DNA from 2 places in the Streptomyces solicamelliae genome. Region 2 is predicted to be linked to the other one. Evidence: riboswitches for the same ligand, from Rfam matches in the RefSeq annotation. Region 2 holds a riboswitch; the other holds the start of a gene.
What was found. A riboswitch is a leader RNA that binds a small molecule or an ion and turns the genes downstream of it on or off. The one in region 2 is predicted to bind S-adenosylmethionine.
Positions count from the first base shown of each region.

Region 1: another riboswitch for S-adenosylmethionine. It lies ahead of thrC (threonine synthase); the one in region 2 lies ahead of ABZO31_RS08445 (aminotransferase class V-fold PLP-dependent enzyme).

Region 1 is NZ_CP160404.1:3,242,545-3,249,651, forward strand. Features, by position in the region: gene groL (chaperonin GroEL) at 1-960, opposite strand, end outside; gene ABZO31_RS14930 (cold-shock protein) at 1,338-1,541, opposite strand; gene ABZO31_RS14935 (MoaD/ThiS family protein) at 1,957-2,232, opposite strand; gene thrC (threonine synthase) at 2,263-3,552, opposite strand; SAM riboswitch class I at 3,570-3,718, opposite strand; gene ABZO31_RS14945 (glucosyl-3-phosphoglycerate synthase) at 3,865-4,815, shown strand; gene ABZO31_RS14950 (hypothetical protein) at 4,869-5,024, shown strand; gene ABZO31_RS14955 (alpha,alpha-trehalose-phosphate synthase (UDP-forming)) at 5,089-6,462, shown strand; gene ABZO31_RS14960 (immune inhibitor A domain-containing protein) at 6,672-7,107, shown strand, end outside.
Region 2 is NZ_CP160404.1:1,821,924-1,829,030, forward strand. Features, by position in the region: gene ABZO31_RS08430 (hypothetical protein) at 1-39, opposite strand, end outside; gene ABZO31_RS08435 (rhomboid family intramembrane serine protease) at 216-938, shown strand; gene ABZO31_RS08440 (Lrp/AsnC family transcriptional regulator) at 935-1,216, shown strand; gene ABZO31_RS08445 (aminotransferase class V-fold PLP-dependent enzyme) at 1,278-2,657, opposite strand; SAM riboswitch class IV at 2,844-2,960, opposite strand; gene trpD (anthranilate phosphoribosyltransferase) at 3,038-4,102, opposite strand; gene ABZO31_RS08455 (cytochrome b) at 4,233-5,858, opposite strand; gene ABZO31_RS08460 (ubiquinol-cytochrome c reductase iron-sulfur subunit) at 5,855-6,907, opposite strand; gene ABZO31_RS08465 (c-type cytochrome) at 6,904-7,107, opposite strand, start outside.

The DNA.
Region 1 (7,107 bases), 1.4 Mb from region 2:
CTTGCGGGCGCGGCCCAGCAGGTCGACGCCGGCGTTCTCGAGCTTGAGGCCGACCTCCTCGGAGATGACCGTGCCGCCGGTGAGGATGGCGATGTCGTTCAGCATGGCCTTGCGGCGGTCGCCGAAGCCCGGCGCCTTGACGGCGACGGACTTGAAGGTGCCGCGGATCTTGTTGACGACCAGGGTCGACAGGGCCTCGCCCTCGACGTCCTCGGCGATGATCAGCAGCGGCTTGCCGGACTGCATGACCTTCTCGAGCAGCGGAAGGAGGTCCTTCACGTTGCCGATCTTGGAGTTGGCGATGAGGATGTACGGGTCCTCGAGCGAGGCCTCCATACGCTCCATGTCGGTGGCGAAGTACGCCGAGATGTAGCCCTTGTCGAAGCGCATACCCTCGGTGAGCTCCAGCTCCAGACCGAAGGTCTGGGACTCCTCGACGGTGATGACGCCTTCCTTGCCGACCTTGTCCATGGCCTCGGCGATGAGCTCGCCGATCTGGGTGTCGGCGGCGGAGATGGAGGCGGTGGAGGCGATCTGCTCCTTGGTCTCGACCTCCTTGGCCTGGTCGAGCAGCGCGCCGGAGACGGCCTCGACGGCCTTCTCGATACCGCGCTTCAGGGCCATCGGGTTGGCGCCGGCCGCCACGTTGCGCAGGCCCTCGCGGACGAGCGCCTGGGCGAGAACGGTCGCGGTGGTCGTACCGTCGCCGGCGACGTCGTCCGTCTTCTTGGCGACTTCCTTGACCAGCTCGGCGCCGATCTTCTCGTACGGGTCCTCGAGCTCGATCTCCTTGGCGATGGAGACACCATCGTTGGTGATCGTGGGGGCGCCCCACTTCTTCTCGAGGACGACGTTACGGCCCTTGGGGCCGAGGGTGACCTTGACGGCGTCAGCGAGCTGGTTCATGCCGCGCTCGAGACCGCGCCGGGCCTCCTCGTCGAACGCGATGATCTTGGCCATGTGAAGTGGTCCTCCCGGACATGGGGTGGATAACGCTCCAGGACCGCGCCGACGCCCGCGACGGACGGTCTGCGTGCCGTGCGGTTCCTTGCCCCGCCCGGCCTGCGGACCTCGTCTGCCCGATCCTCGTAAGCACTCTCACTGGGAGAGTGCTAACGCCAATGATTAGCACTCGACCCAGGAGAGTGCAAGGCCGTCCCGAAGGGACGTCGCACAAGGGGTGGTGGTCGGGTGACGGGTGGGCGCAAGCGTCTTCCGGGGATCGGGCACGCTGTCGCCGCCGTCCGGTACACGCGCCGGCACACGCGCGAGGGGCCCGCATCCAGGTGGATGCGGGCCCCTCGAACGAAGTGCGTCGGTGGCCGATCGCGCCGCAGTCAGACGGCGAGCTTGACCATGTCGGCCTGCGGGCCCTTCTGGCCCTGCGAGATCTCGAACTCGACCCGCTGCCCCTCCTCGAGGGTGCGGTAGCCGTCCATCTGAATCGCGCTGTAGTGGACGAAAACATCCGCACCACCGTCGACCGCGATGAAGCCGTAGCCCTTCTCCGCGTTGAACCACTTGACGGTGCCCTGAGCCATGCCTAACTCCCCTATTACTGGCCCTTGCGCGGATCCGCACTTCGCGAACCCGGGTCAGACCCTGCGCCGGAACGCGTCGACCGCGGCTGAATGTATCTGCCCAACTGCCCTCTGCAACAGGTCAATCGGACGAGAAATCTGAGCGAGCCGTAAAGGAGAATTGCGGAGATTTCCTTGATTTCCGGGGCAAATCAGGCCCGGAAAAGGGCGCAAAAAGTACACAATGCTCAGGTATTTTGGCTGCTTCTTGTCGCGTGCGGGCGCATTCTCATATGCGTCTGGCACGAGCAGCGGAGGGGACTTCCCCAACTCTACCGCGCTCAACCATGCAGAATTGCCCCCTCCGGTTCTTCACCAGAAGGGGCAATTCGGATACCGCGGGTAACTCGGCAGCCGCCGGCACTGCGCTCGACGGTCAGCCTCCGGCGACGGCCGGGATGATCGAGACGCCCGCACCGTCCGGCGTCGCCGTCTCCAGGCCCTGCTCGAAGCGGACGTCGTCGTCGTTGACGTACACGTTGACGAAGCGGCGAAGCTTGCCCTGGTCGTCGAGGACGCGGGCGGCGATGCCCGTGTGGTTCTTCTCCAGGTCGGCGATGACCTCACCCAGGGTGGTGCCCTCGGCCGGGACCTCGGACTGCCCGCCCGTGTAGGTGCGGAGGATGGTGGGGATGCGGACGTTGACGCTCATGGCTTCTCCCTTGTCGTCGCTTCAGTCGGCTCAGTGGGCCAGGCCGGCGTCGCGGAACGCGTCCAGGCTCGGGCGGATGACGGCGGTGGCCTGAGAGGTCTCGGCGACCGCGTCGAGGGTCTTGAGGCCGTCGCCGGTGTTGAGGACCACCGTCGTCAGCGTGGGGTCGAGGACGCCGGCCTCGACGAGCTTCTTCGTCACGCCGACGGTCACGCCGCCCGCGGTCTCGGCGAAGATGCCCTCGGTGCGGGCGAGCAGCTTGATGGCGTCCACGACCTGCTCGTCGTTCACGTCCTCCACGGCGCCGCCCGTGCGGCGGGCGATGTCGAGGACGTACGGGCCGTCGGCCGGGTTGCCGATGGCGAGGGACTTGGCGATCGTGTTCGGCTTCTGGGGCCGTACGACGTCGTGGCCGGCCTTGAAGGCGACGGAGACCGGGGAGCAGCCCTCGGCCTGGGCGCCGAAGATCTTGTACGGCTTGTCCTCGACGAGGCCGAGCTTGATGAGCTCCTGCAGACCCTTGTCGATCTTGGTGAGCTGGGAGCCGGAGGCGATCGGGATGACCAGCTGGTCGGGCAGCTGCCAGCCGAGCTGCTCGCAGATCTCGTACGCGAGGGTCTTGGAGCCCTCGGCGTAGTACGGCCGCAGGTTGACGTTGACGAAGCCCCAGCCCTCGCCCAGCGGGTCGCCGATGAGCTCGGAGCAGAAGCGGTTGACGTCGTCGTAGTTGCCCTCGATGCCGACGAGTTCGCCGCCGTAGACCGCGGCCATGACGACCTTGCCCTGCTCGAGGTCGTGCGGGATGAACACGCAGGAGCGGAAGCCGGCGCGGGCGGCCGCGGCGCCGACGGCGCCGGCCAGGTTGCCGGTGGAGGAGCAGGACAGGGTGGTGAAGCCGAAGGCGCGGGCGGCCTCGAGGGCCTGGGCGACGACGCGGTCCTTGAAGGAGTGCGTCGGGTTTCCGGAGTCGTCCTTGACGAACAGCTTGCCCGGCTCGACACCGAGCGCGGCGGCGAGGTTGTCGGCCTGGACGAGCTTGGTCCAGCCGGGGTTCAGATTGGGCTTCACGGCGACGTCCGTCGGGACGGGCAGCAGCGGGGCGTAGCGCCAGATGTTGGCGGGGCCGGCCTCGATCTGCTTGCGCAGCGCCTCGGGGTCACCGGTGGGAAGGTCGTACGCGACTTCGAGCGGGCCGAAACACAGCTCACAGGCGAAGATCGGGCCGAGCGCGAACCGCTCGCCGCACTCGCGGCAGGAGAGGCCGGTCGCGGGACCGAGATCGACCGAATTCTGGGTGGTTGCAACCGTCTGTACAGCCATGGAGGCGAGGCCCTTTCTCCTCATCTTCCTCATGGCGCATCTCGCCATGAGACGGATTTGGCACCTTCCCTAGCCGGGAGCCTCGCGGCGCGATCGCGCAGGAGAACCGACTGGAGGGTTGCCGGGGCTTCAACGGGCCGTATCCCTCTGCCCCTCTGGATGAGCGGTATTCGATTGTGGAACGCGGTCGGGACCCCGACATGCACCGGGCCGCTGCGTTGTTCAAGACTGTAACCGAAGGCACGGGCGGTTGAGATAGTCGTCCGAACCGCGAGATGGATCACAGACCGCAGCAACTGGGGAGTAACCGACGTGCTGGATGAAGTGGAGCGCTGGCTGGGCAGGCGCTCCTGGTCGGTGGCCGACCGTCCGATGGAGCAGATCCTGGCGGCCAAGCGTGGGACGACGGTGAGCGTGGTGCTGCCGGCGCTCGACGAGGAGGCCACGGTCGGCGACATCGTGTCGGTCATCCGCCGCGAGCTGATGTCGGAGGCGGTGCCGCTGGTCGACGAGCTGGTGGTGGTGGACTCCGGGTCCACGGACCGGACGGCGGAGGTCGCCGCGGCGGCCGGGGCGCGGGTGGTGGCGCGGGACGCGGTCCTGCCGCGGATCCCGGCGCTGCCGGGCAAGGGCGAGGTGCTGTGGCGCTCGCTGCTCGCGACCAGCGGTGACGTGGTCTGTTTCGTGGACGCGGACCTGCGGGACTTCTCGGCGGACTTCGTCTCGGGGATCGTGGGGCCGCTGCTCACGGACCCGGACGTGGAGTTCGTCAAGGCGATGTACGACCGGCCGCTGGGCGACGCTCCCGGCCAGGGCGGCCGGGTGACGGAGCTGGTGGCGCGGCCGCTGCTGAACCTGCACTGGCCACAGCTGGCCGGCTTCGTGCAGCCGCTGGGCGGCGAGTACGCGGCGCGGCGCACGCTCCTGGAGCGGCTGCCGTTCCCGGTGGGGTACGGGGTGGAGCTGGGGCTCCTGGTGGACGCGCTGCACACGGTGGGCCTGGACGCGCTGGCGCAGGTGGACGTGGGGGTGCGCAAGCACCGTCACCAGGGCGGTCAGGCGCTGGGCCGGATGGCGGCGGCGATCTACCGGACGGCGCAGGTGCGGCTGTCGCGCGGGCACCTCGTACGGCCGGAGCTGACGCAGTTCGAGCGGGCCGCGGACGGTGGGGCGGGGTTCGTGCCGCGGACGTACCCGGTGGACACCGAGGAGCGGCCGCCGATGGCGGAGATCGCGGAGTACGCGCGCAGGCGCGTGGCGTAGCCGGGCCGGGCGCGGCCGGGTGACTAGATTCCGTTTTCATGCGATTTACACAGTTGATCCATGAAGTGACGCTGGAGGGGGAGCTGCTCGGCGCGGCATCCTCCGGGCACGGCGGGGAGCGTCTGTGGCTGCTCGGCGGGCTGCTGCTCGCCCTGGGCGCGACGGGCGTCGTGGCGCGGGCGGCGGCCCGGGCGCGGCGGGACCGGTGACGGGTTGTCGCCACCCTGTCCGGGCGTACGTTTGAGCGGTTCCGGGACGGGCTAGGTTCGCCACATGGCCACTGTTCTCGTCGCCTCCAACCGCGGTCCGGTCAGCTACGTCCGCCGGGACGACGGCACGCTCGACGCCCGGCGGGGCGGCGGCGGGCTGGTGTCCGGCCTGAGCGCGGTCGCGGCGGAGGACAGCCTGTGGGTCTGCGCGGCGCTGGGCGACGGCGACCGCGAGGCGGTGCGGCGGGGCGTCGCGGAGCCGGGCGTCCGGATGCTGGACATCGACCCGGGCGTGTACGACGACGCGTACAACGGGATCGCGAACTCGGTGCTGTGGTTCCTCCACCACCACCTGTACGACGTGCCGCGCGAGCCCGTCTTCGACGCGGAGTTCCGCCGCCGCTGGGCGTCGTACCGGGCGTACAACCGCGCCTTCGCCGAGGCGCTGGCCGAGGCGGCGGAGGACGGCGCCTGCGTGCTGGTGCAGGACTACCACCTGGCGCTGGTGCCGGGGCAGCTGCGGGAGCTCCGCCCCGACCTGCGGATCGGCCACTTCACGCACACGCCGTGGGCGTCGCCGGACTCCCTGCGGATGCTGCCGCAGGACGTCCGCGAGGAGCTGGTGCGGGGCATGCTCGGGGCGGACGAGCTGGGGTTCCACACCTGGTCGTGGGCGCAGGCGTTCGTGTCGGGCTCGCGCCTCGACGACGAGGGGCGCACGGCCCGGGTGCGGGTGTACCCGCTCGGTGTCGACGGCGAGGATCTGCGGGCGCTGGCGTACCGGCCGGCGGTGGACGAGCGGCTGGCCCGGCTGCGCGAGGAGACCGGCGGCCGGCGGACGATCGCGCGGGTCGACCGCACGGAGCTGTCCAAGAACATCCTGCGCGGCCTGCTGGCCTACCGGGAGCTGCTGATGGTCCACCCCGAGTGGCGCGGCCGGGTGGTCCACCTGGCCTCAGCGTACCCCTCGCGGCAGGACCTGGAGGCGTACCGCTCGTACACCGCGGCGGTGACGGAGCTGGCGGAGGAGATCAACGCGGAGTTCGGCACGCCGGACTGGCAGCCGGTGCTGGTCTCCGTGCGGGACGACTTCACGCGCTCGCTCGCGGTGTACCGGATGGCCGACGTGGCCCTGGTCAACCCCGTGCGGGACGGCATGAACCTGGTGGCCAAGGAGATACCGGTGGTCTCCGAGGCGGGCTGCGCGCTGGTCCTGTCGGACGGTGCGGGCGCGTACGAGGAGCTGCGCGAGGACGCGCTGACGGTGAACCCGTACGACGTGACCGCCACGGCCGAGGCCCTGCATCAGGCCCTGTCGATGCCGTCGGCGGAGCGGGCCGAGCGCACCAAGCGGCTGGCCGCCGCGGCGACCGCGTTGCCCCCGCAGCAGTGGTTCCGCAAGCAGCTGGAGGCTCTGCGGGCGCTGCCGGAGGAGTAGCTTCCGCCCGCGCGGTCGCAGGGCCGCGCGGCGGACGGGGGATGCCGCAGAATCTTCGGCTCCGCCCTCTCCTCTTCGTGGTCCTTCCCGTGTCAGACTCTGCCGCGATCGTTCCCCCAGGCGATCCGTAAGCCTCAAACGGAACCACGCGAACCATGCGGCACACACATGCATGCGAAGGGACGCTCGTGAGAAAGATTGTCGTGGGCATGACCCTAGGGTCGGCGCTCACCGCTCTCCTCGCCGCGGGGCTCACCCCGGCCGCCGCGCAGGAGACCTGGGAATCGTCCGCGCCGGGAGCCAAGGGCCCCGCACCGCACCACCGCGCCGACAACCGCCCCGGACCGCTCACCAAGCAGCGCACCGAACTGCGCGAGCAGGCGATCGACAAGGTCGCCAAGGGCAAGGCCAGGGCGAACGCCGACGGCGTCGTCGAGGTCGCCCCCGGCAAGTTCGTGGAGACGACCACCGTCCGCTCCGAGAAGATCCTCACCATCCTCTCCGAGTTCGGCGACCAGGCGTCCGGCAAGTACGGCACCGTCCCCGGACCCGCGCACAACGCGATCCCGGAGCCGGACCGGACGAAGGACAACTCCAACGCCTGGACCGCCGACTTCTCGAAGTCCTACTACGAGAACCTCTTCA
Region 2 (7,107 bases):
CCAGCGGGTCTCGGCGGTCGGCTGGGGAACCGTCGTCATGGTGCCGTCCTTCTTCCTGTTCCTTCGAGGGGTCCCGCGGTGCGCCGTCGAACTGCGGAAGTACTGCCCGTCACCCTAGTCTCCCCCGCACCCCCGACGCGGGTCCCGTCCACGGGTCCGGGGCCACGCGGCGAGGCGCTCTGTCCCGCTCGGTCCGCTTACGCCATGATCTGTGCATGATCGACTGGCGGGCGACGGCACGCGGCGCGGTGCACGGACCGGCGATGACGTACGGCCTGATCGCCGTCTGCTGCCTGGTCTTCCTGCTCGGCCCGGTCTCCGGGTTCAATCCGGTGTACGGGACCGGCGACCGGCTGCTCGCCGCGCAGAGCGACTGGTTCCGCCGCTGGGGCGTGGTCCCCGCGGAGCTGATGAGCAGCGAGCCGCGCACCCTGCTCACCCCGCTGACCGCGCTGTTCGTGCACGGCAGCTGGCTGCATCTGCTCGGCAACATGCTCTTCCTCTCCGTGTTCGGCGCGATGGCGGAGGAGCGGATGGGCCGGCTGGAGTTCCTGCTCTTCTATCTCGGCTGCGGCTATCTCGCGCTGCTCGCGTACGCGGCCGCCCACGCGACCAGCGAGCAGACCCTGGTCGGGGCGTCGGGGGCGATCTCGGCGGTGCTCGGGGCGTTCCTGTTCCTCTTCCCGCGGGCCCGGGTGACCAGCCTGTTCCCCTTCCTGCTGTTCCTGCCGCTGCGCTTCCCCGCCTGGATGGTGCTGGTCTTCTGGTTCGTGCTGCAGTGGCTCGCGGCCAGCGCCGCCGGGCCCGGTCCGGGCGTGGCGTATCTGGCCCACGTGGTGGGCTTCGCGCTGGGCTTCCTCTACGCCTGGGGGCGCTTCGCGCGGAGAGATAGGGTGAAGGCTCCAGCCGCGGCGACCGAGGGAGAACGCCAGCCATGATCACCGCGATCGTGCTCATCAAGACCAGCGTGGACCGCATCCCCGAGATCGCGGAGTCGATCGCCGCGCTGGACAGCGTCAGCGAGGTCTTCTCGGTGACCGGCACCTACGACCTGATCGCCATGGTCCGGGTGGCCCGGCACGACGATCTGGCGGACGTGATCCCCGGCAGCATCAGCAAGATCCCCGGCGTGGAGGCCACGGACACGCACGTCGCGTTCCGCACGTACTCCCAGCACGACCTGGAGGCGGCCTTCGCCATCGGCCTGGAGTCGTAGGCGGGTCGCACGAGGAAGGGGGCCCCGCCAGGGAGCCCCCTTCACCCGTACGAGTGGGCGATCAGCCACGGTCGGGAACGCAGCGGCCGTCCTCCGTGCGGTACTTCCACTGCGCGCCGTCCCGGACCAGCTCCTTCACGGCCGCGACGAACCGCTCGACGTGCTCGTCGGGCGTACCGGCCCCGAAGCTCACCCGGATCGCGTTCAGGGAGGGCTCACCGGGCCCGGCCTCCGGCGCCCCGCACTCACCGGCGTCCTGCGGGTCGCTGCCCAGCAGGGTGCGCACCAGCGGGTGGGCGCAGAAGAGGCCGTCGCGGACGCCGATGCCGTACTCGGCGGAGAGCGCGGCGGCGAAGTGGGAGCTGTTCCAGCCCTCCACGACGAACGAGATGACCCCGACGCGGGGCGCGTCGTCGCCGAACAGCGAGAGCACCCTGACCTCCGGCACCTCGGCCAGACCCGCACGGACGGTGTCGATGAGGTGCTGCTCACGGGCGACGAGGGAGTCGAAGCCGGCCTCGGTGAGGGCCTTGCAGGCGGCGGCGATGGCGTAGACGCCGATGACGTTGGGCGAGCCGGCCTCATGACGGGCCGCGGTGGTGTGCCACTCCACGTGCACCCCGCCGTCGGCACGCCGGGCCACCGTGCGCGACGCACCGCCACCGGCCAGGTACGGCTCCGCCACCTGCAGCCAGTCGGCCCGGCCGGCCAGGACGCCGGCGCCGAACGGCGCGTACAGCTTGTGGCCGGAGAACGCCACCCAGTCCACGTCCGACTCCCGCACGGAGACCGCGTGGTGGGGGGCCAGCTGCGCGGCGTCGAGGACGATCCGCGCGCCGTGCGCGTGCGCCGCGGCGGCGAGTTCACGGACCGGCCACAGCTCACCGGTCACGTTCGACGCACCCGTCACGCAGACCAGCGCCGGGCCGTGAGGATCCCGGTCGGCCAGGGCGCGCTCCAGGGTGTCGACGGCCTGCTGCGGGGTGCGCGGAGCGTTCAGGTACGTGACCTGGGCGTCCTGCCAGGGCAGCAGGGAGGCGTGGTGCTCGGTCTCGAAGACGAACACCTGGCAGCCCTCGGGGAGTACGGCGGCCAGCAGGTTGAGCGAGTCGGTGGTCGAGCGGGTGAAGACGACCTGGTCGCCGTCCCGGCAGTCCAGGAACTCCGCCACCGTGGCCCGGCTGTTCTCGAACAGGTCGGTGGACAACTGCGAGAGGTACCCGGCACCGCGGTGCACGCTGCCGTAGTACGGGGCGTACGCCGCCACGTCGTCCCACACCCGCTGCAGCGCCGGGGCACTGGCCGCGTAGTCCAGCGCCGCGTACGCCACCTCACCGCCCGTGACGAGCGGAACGGTCACGTCCCGGCCGAGGACGGGCAGCGGCTCGCGGACAGCGGCATCGGTGGCGGCGGCGGTGGTGGCGACGGCGGAAACAGACATGGCGAACTCCCGGACGAGGCAGGCGAATTCGGCGCCTCGACACGGAGCGACGCGGACGACGCGTCGCCGCGGAGGCGCACGGAAAAAGGAATAAGGGGGTGCGGAGAAGGGGCCGGGAAGCCCTATCGCATTCGCTTGCTCACGAGACTGCTCCCTTGAGGACCAGGACCCCAGGGTTGGCGCAGGGGTCCGCGCTTGCCGTGGACCTTGCTGTCCACGGCCCGGTCTTCACCCGGGGCACCCCGCCACGGACGGAGGGTTGCCGGACAGCCAGCCGGGGCTTCGAGGCTGTCACTCATGACCTGTTGCTGAACGTATGCCACTGCTCGCGTACCGCGCAACCCCGTCCGTCATCCGGACGGGGCCGCGCGACGGCGCGTCTACGCGTTGCTCACCGCGATCCAGCGCTCCAGGGCCTGGCGGGCGGCCCCGGAGTCGATCGACTCGGCGGCCTGCTCGATCCCGGCGCGCAATTGCTCCGCAAGGGTGCCCTCGCCCGGGTTCAGCGCGGCCAGCGCGGCCGCCGAGTTGAGCAGGACGGCGTCCCGCACCGGGCCGGTCTCGCCGGTCAGCAGCCGACGGGCGACGTCGGCGTTGTACGAGGCGTCGGCGCCGCGCAGCGCTTCGACGGGGACGAGGTCGATGCCGACGTCCCGCGGGTCGAAGGACTCCTCGCGGACCGCGCCGTCGCGGACCACCCACACCGTGGACGTGGCGGTGGTGGTCAGCTCGTCCAGGCCGTCGTCGCCGCGGAAGACCAGCGCGGACGAGCCGCGTTCGGCCAGGACTCCGGCCATGATCGGGGCCATCCGCCGGTCGGCCACGCCGGTCGCCTGGGCCTCCACGCGCGCCGGGTTGGTGAGCGGGCCGAGGAAGTTGAAGGTGGTCCGGATGCCGAGTTCCCTGCGGGCCGCGGCGACGTGCCGCAGCGCGGGGTGGAACTTCACCGCGAAGCAGAAGGTGATGCCGGCCTCCTCGGCGACCTCGGCGACCCGCTTCGGGGTCAGCTCCAGGTTGACGCCGAGCTTCTCCAGGACGTCGGACGCGCCGGAGGCGGAGGACGCGGCCCGGTTGCCGTGCTTGACGACCTTGGCGCCGGTACCGGCCACCACGATCGCCGACATGGTGGAGATGTTGACCGTCTTCGCCCCGTCGCCGCCGGTGCCGACGATGTCCACGGAGGGCCCGGGGACCTCGATCAGGTTGGCGTGGGCGTACATGGTGCGGACGAGTCCGGTGATCTCCTCCACCGTCTCGCCCTTGGCGCGCAGCGCGACCGCGAAGCCGGCGATCTGCGCGTCGGTGGCCTCGCCGCGCAGGATCCGGTCCATGGCCCAGGCGGTGTCCTCCGCGCTCTGGTCGCGGCCGTCGAGCAGGCCGTTCAGGACGACGGGCCAGGAGCGGTCCGCCGTGGTGGTGCCTCCAGCGGGGGTCACAGCGCTCATGGTCGCTCCTGATCTCGTACCGGGAAAATTCCACTCCCACCCTATCGACCCCCGGGGACGGCAAAGAGCCCCGTCCAGCGAATGGACGGGGCTCCTGCCGTGGCGACCTCAGGTCGGGTGGTGCAGGTGATCAGTGGTGGCCGTGGCCGCTCTGGATCTCCTTGTACTCCTCGGCGGTGGGCTTGGCGATCTGGCTGCCCTCGCCGTAGTAGCCCTTGTTGAGCTTGACCCGCAGCTTCTCCATGCGGCCGATCTTGCGCTCGACCCCGTTCTCGTCGACGGCGGGCGGCAGCTCGGCCGGCTCGTGCTGCTCGTGCGCGGTGAGCAGGTGCAGCTCGCCCTGGCTGAGCGGCGTGTGGACCTCGACGAACTCACCGTGCGGCAGGCGCTTGATGATGCCGGACTCGCGGCCGTGCAGCACCTTGTCGCGGTCGCGGCGCTGGAGACCCAGGCAGATCCGCTTGGTCACGATGAAGGCGATGACCGGGCCGACGAAGAACGCGATCCGCACGAACCAGGTGATCGAGTTGATCGAGAGGTTGAAGTGCGTCGCCCAGATGTCGTTGCCGCCGCCCACGAGCATGACCATGTACGCGGTGATCCAGGCGACACCGAAGCCGGTGCGCGTCGGAGCGTTGCGCGGGCGCTGCGCGATGTGGTGCTCGCGCTTGTCGCCCGTGATCCAGGACTCGATGAACGGGTAGACCGCGATGGCCGCGAGGACCGCCGGGAAGATCGCCAGCGGGATCATCACGCCGAGGACCAGCGTGTGGCCCGCGAAGTCGATCTCCCAGCCCGGCATGACACGGATCAGACCCTCGGCGAAGCCCATGTACCAGTCGGGCTGTGCGCCGGTGGACACCTGGTCCGGCCGGTACGGGCCGAGCGCCCAGATCGGGTTGATCGAGGCGATCGCCGCGATGATCGCGATGACACCGAAGACCAGGAAGAAGAAGCCTCCGGCCTTGGCCATGTACACCGGCAGCAGCGGCATGCCGACCACGTTCTTGTTGGTACGGCCCGGACCCGCGTAGTGGGTGTGCTTGTGCACGACCACGAGGATCAGGTGCGCGACCACCAGGCCGAGCATGATGCCCGGGAGCAGCAGGACGTGGGCCGAGTAGAACCGGGCCACGAAGTCGCCGCCGGGGAACTCTCCGCCGAACAGGAACATCGACAGGTAGGTGCCGACGATCGGCACCGACAGGATCGCGCCCTGCATGAAGCGGACACCGGTGCCGGAGAGCAGGTCGTCCGGGAGCGAGTAACCGGTGAAGCCGGTGAACATGCCCAGGAAGAACAGCAGGAAGCCGAACAGCCAGTTGATCTCACGCGGCTTGCGGAACGCGCCGGTGAAGAACACGCGCATCATGTGCACGAACATGCCGGCGAGGAAGATCAGCGCCGCCCAGTGGTGGATCTGCCGGATGAGCAGACCACCGCGCACATCGAAGGAGATGTGCATGGTCGAGTTGAACGCCTCGGACATCAGCTGTCCCTGCAGCGGGACGTAGCTGCCGTGGTACTCCACCTCGTTCATCGACGGGTGGAAGAACAGCGTCAGATAGACGCCCGTCAGGATGATGATGATGAAGCTGTAGAGGCAGATCTCGCCCAGCATGAAGGACCAGTGGTCCGGGAAGATCTTCCGCATGTTGGCCTTGGCCAGCGTGTAGATCCCCAGGCGACCGTCGGCCCAGTCGGCCACCCGCTCACCGGCGGGGGCCTTCTTCTTCGTATCCGTCACAGTGCTCATCCGCGCTCCCAGAAGGCAGGACCGACGGGCTCGTCGAAGTCGCCGAGCGCCTCGAGGTTGCCCTTGTCGTTCACACCGATCCGCAGCTGCGGAAGGGCGTGACCGGCCGGGCCGAAGATGACGCGGGCGCCGTCGGACAGGTCGAAGGTGGACTGGTGGCACGGGCAGAGCACGTGGTGCGTCTGCTGCTCGTACAGCGAGATCGGGCAGCCCACGTGGGTGCAGATCTTCGAGAAGGCGACGATGCCCTCGTGCGACCACTCGAGCTCACGGCGGTCCTTGATGTCCTCCGGCTGGATCCGGACGATCATCAGGGCGGCCTTGGCGATCTGGACCTGGAAGTCGTGGTCGTGCTCCGACAGACCCTCGGGCATCGCGAAGGTCAGCGAACCGACCGCGACGTCCTCGGGACGCAGCGGCTCGTGCGTGTTCATGTTGATGAGCTGCTTGCCGTTCGCCCACAGGGTGGTGCGGAGCTTCTTCTCCGGCAGCGGGCCCATGTCGCGCAGCAGCACGATGCCGGAGAGCGGCACCAGCGTGAGCGCACCGAACATGGTGTTGCGGATCAGCTTGCGACGGCCGAAGCCGGACTCGTCGGCGCCGGCCGCGAAGTCCGCCATGACCTTCGCCTTGTCCTCCGGCGAGGCCGCGATCGGGTGGCGCTCGTCGGCCACCTCGACGTCGGACATCAGGGTGCGGGCCCAGTGGACCGCGCCCGCGCCGATGAAGAACAGGGCGAGGCCGAGGCTCCAGCCGAGCGCGAAGTTGAGCGCGCTCACCCGGCCGAACGGCCAGATGTAGACGATCTGGTCGACCGGGAAGATCACGTACGAGGCGATGAAGGCGACGGTGGCCAGCATCGACAGCACGAACATGAAGGCGACCGCACGCTCGGACCGCCGGGCGGCCCGCTCGTCGATGTCCTGGATGCGCGGCTTGTGGGGCGGAAGGCCCGGGTCGGCGAACGGGTCGTCGGCGACCTTCACCGCGCCGTGCGCGGTGTCCTGCGCTGCGGGCAGGTTCTCTTCTGGAATCTCTTGGCTACTCATGACTTCTTGGCCTTAGCGGTGTGGGCCGCGACCCAGACGGCAACGGCGATCAGGGCACCCAGCCCGAAGATCCAGGCGAACAGGCCCTCCGAGACCGGGCCGAGGCCGCCGAGCTTGAGGCCGCCCGGGTTGTCGGTCTTGTCGCTGTTGACCGCCTGGACGTACGCGATGATGTCCTTCTTCTCCTTCTCCGGCATCGT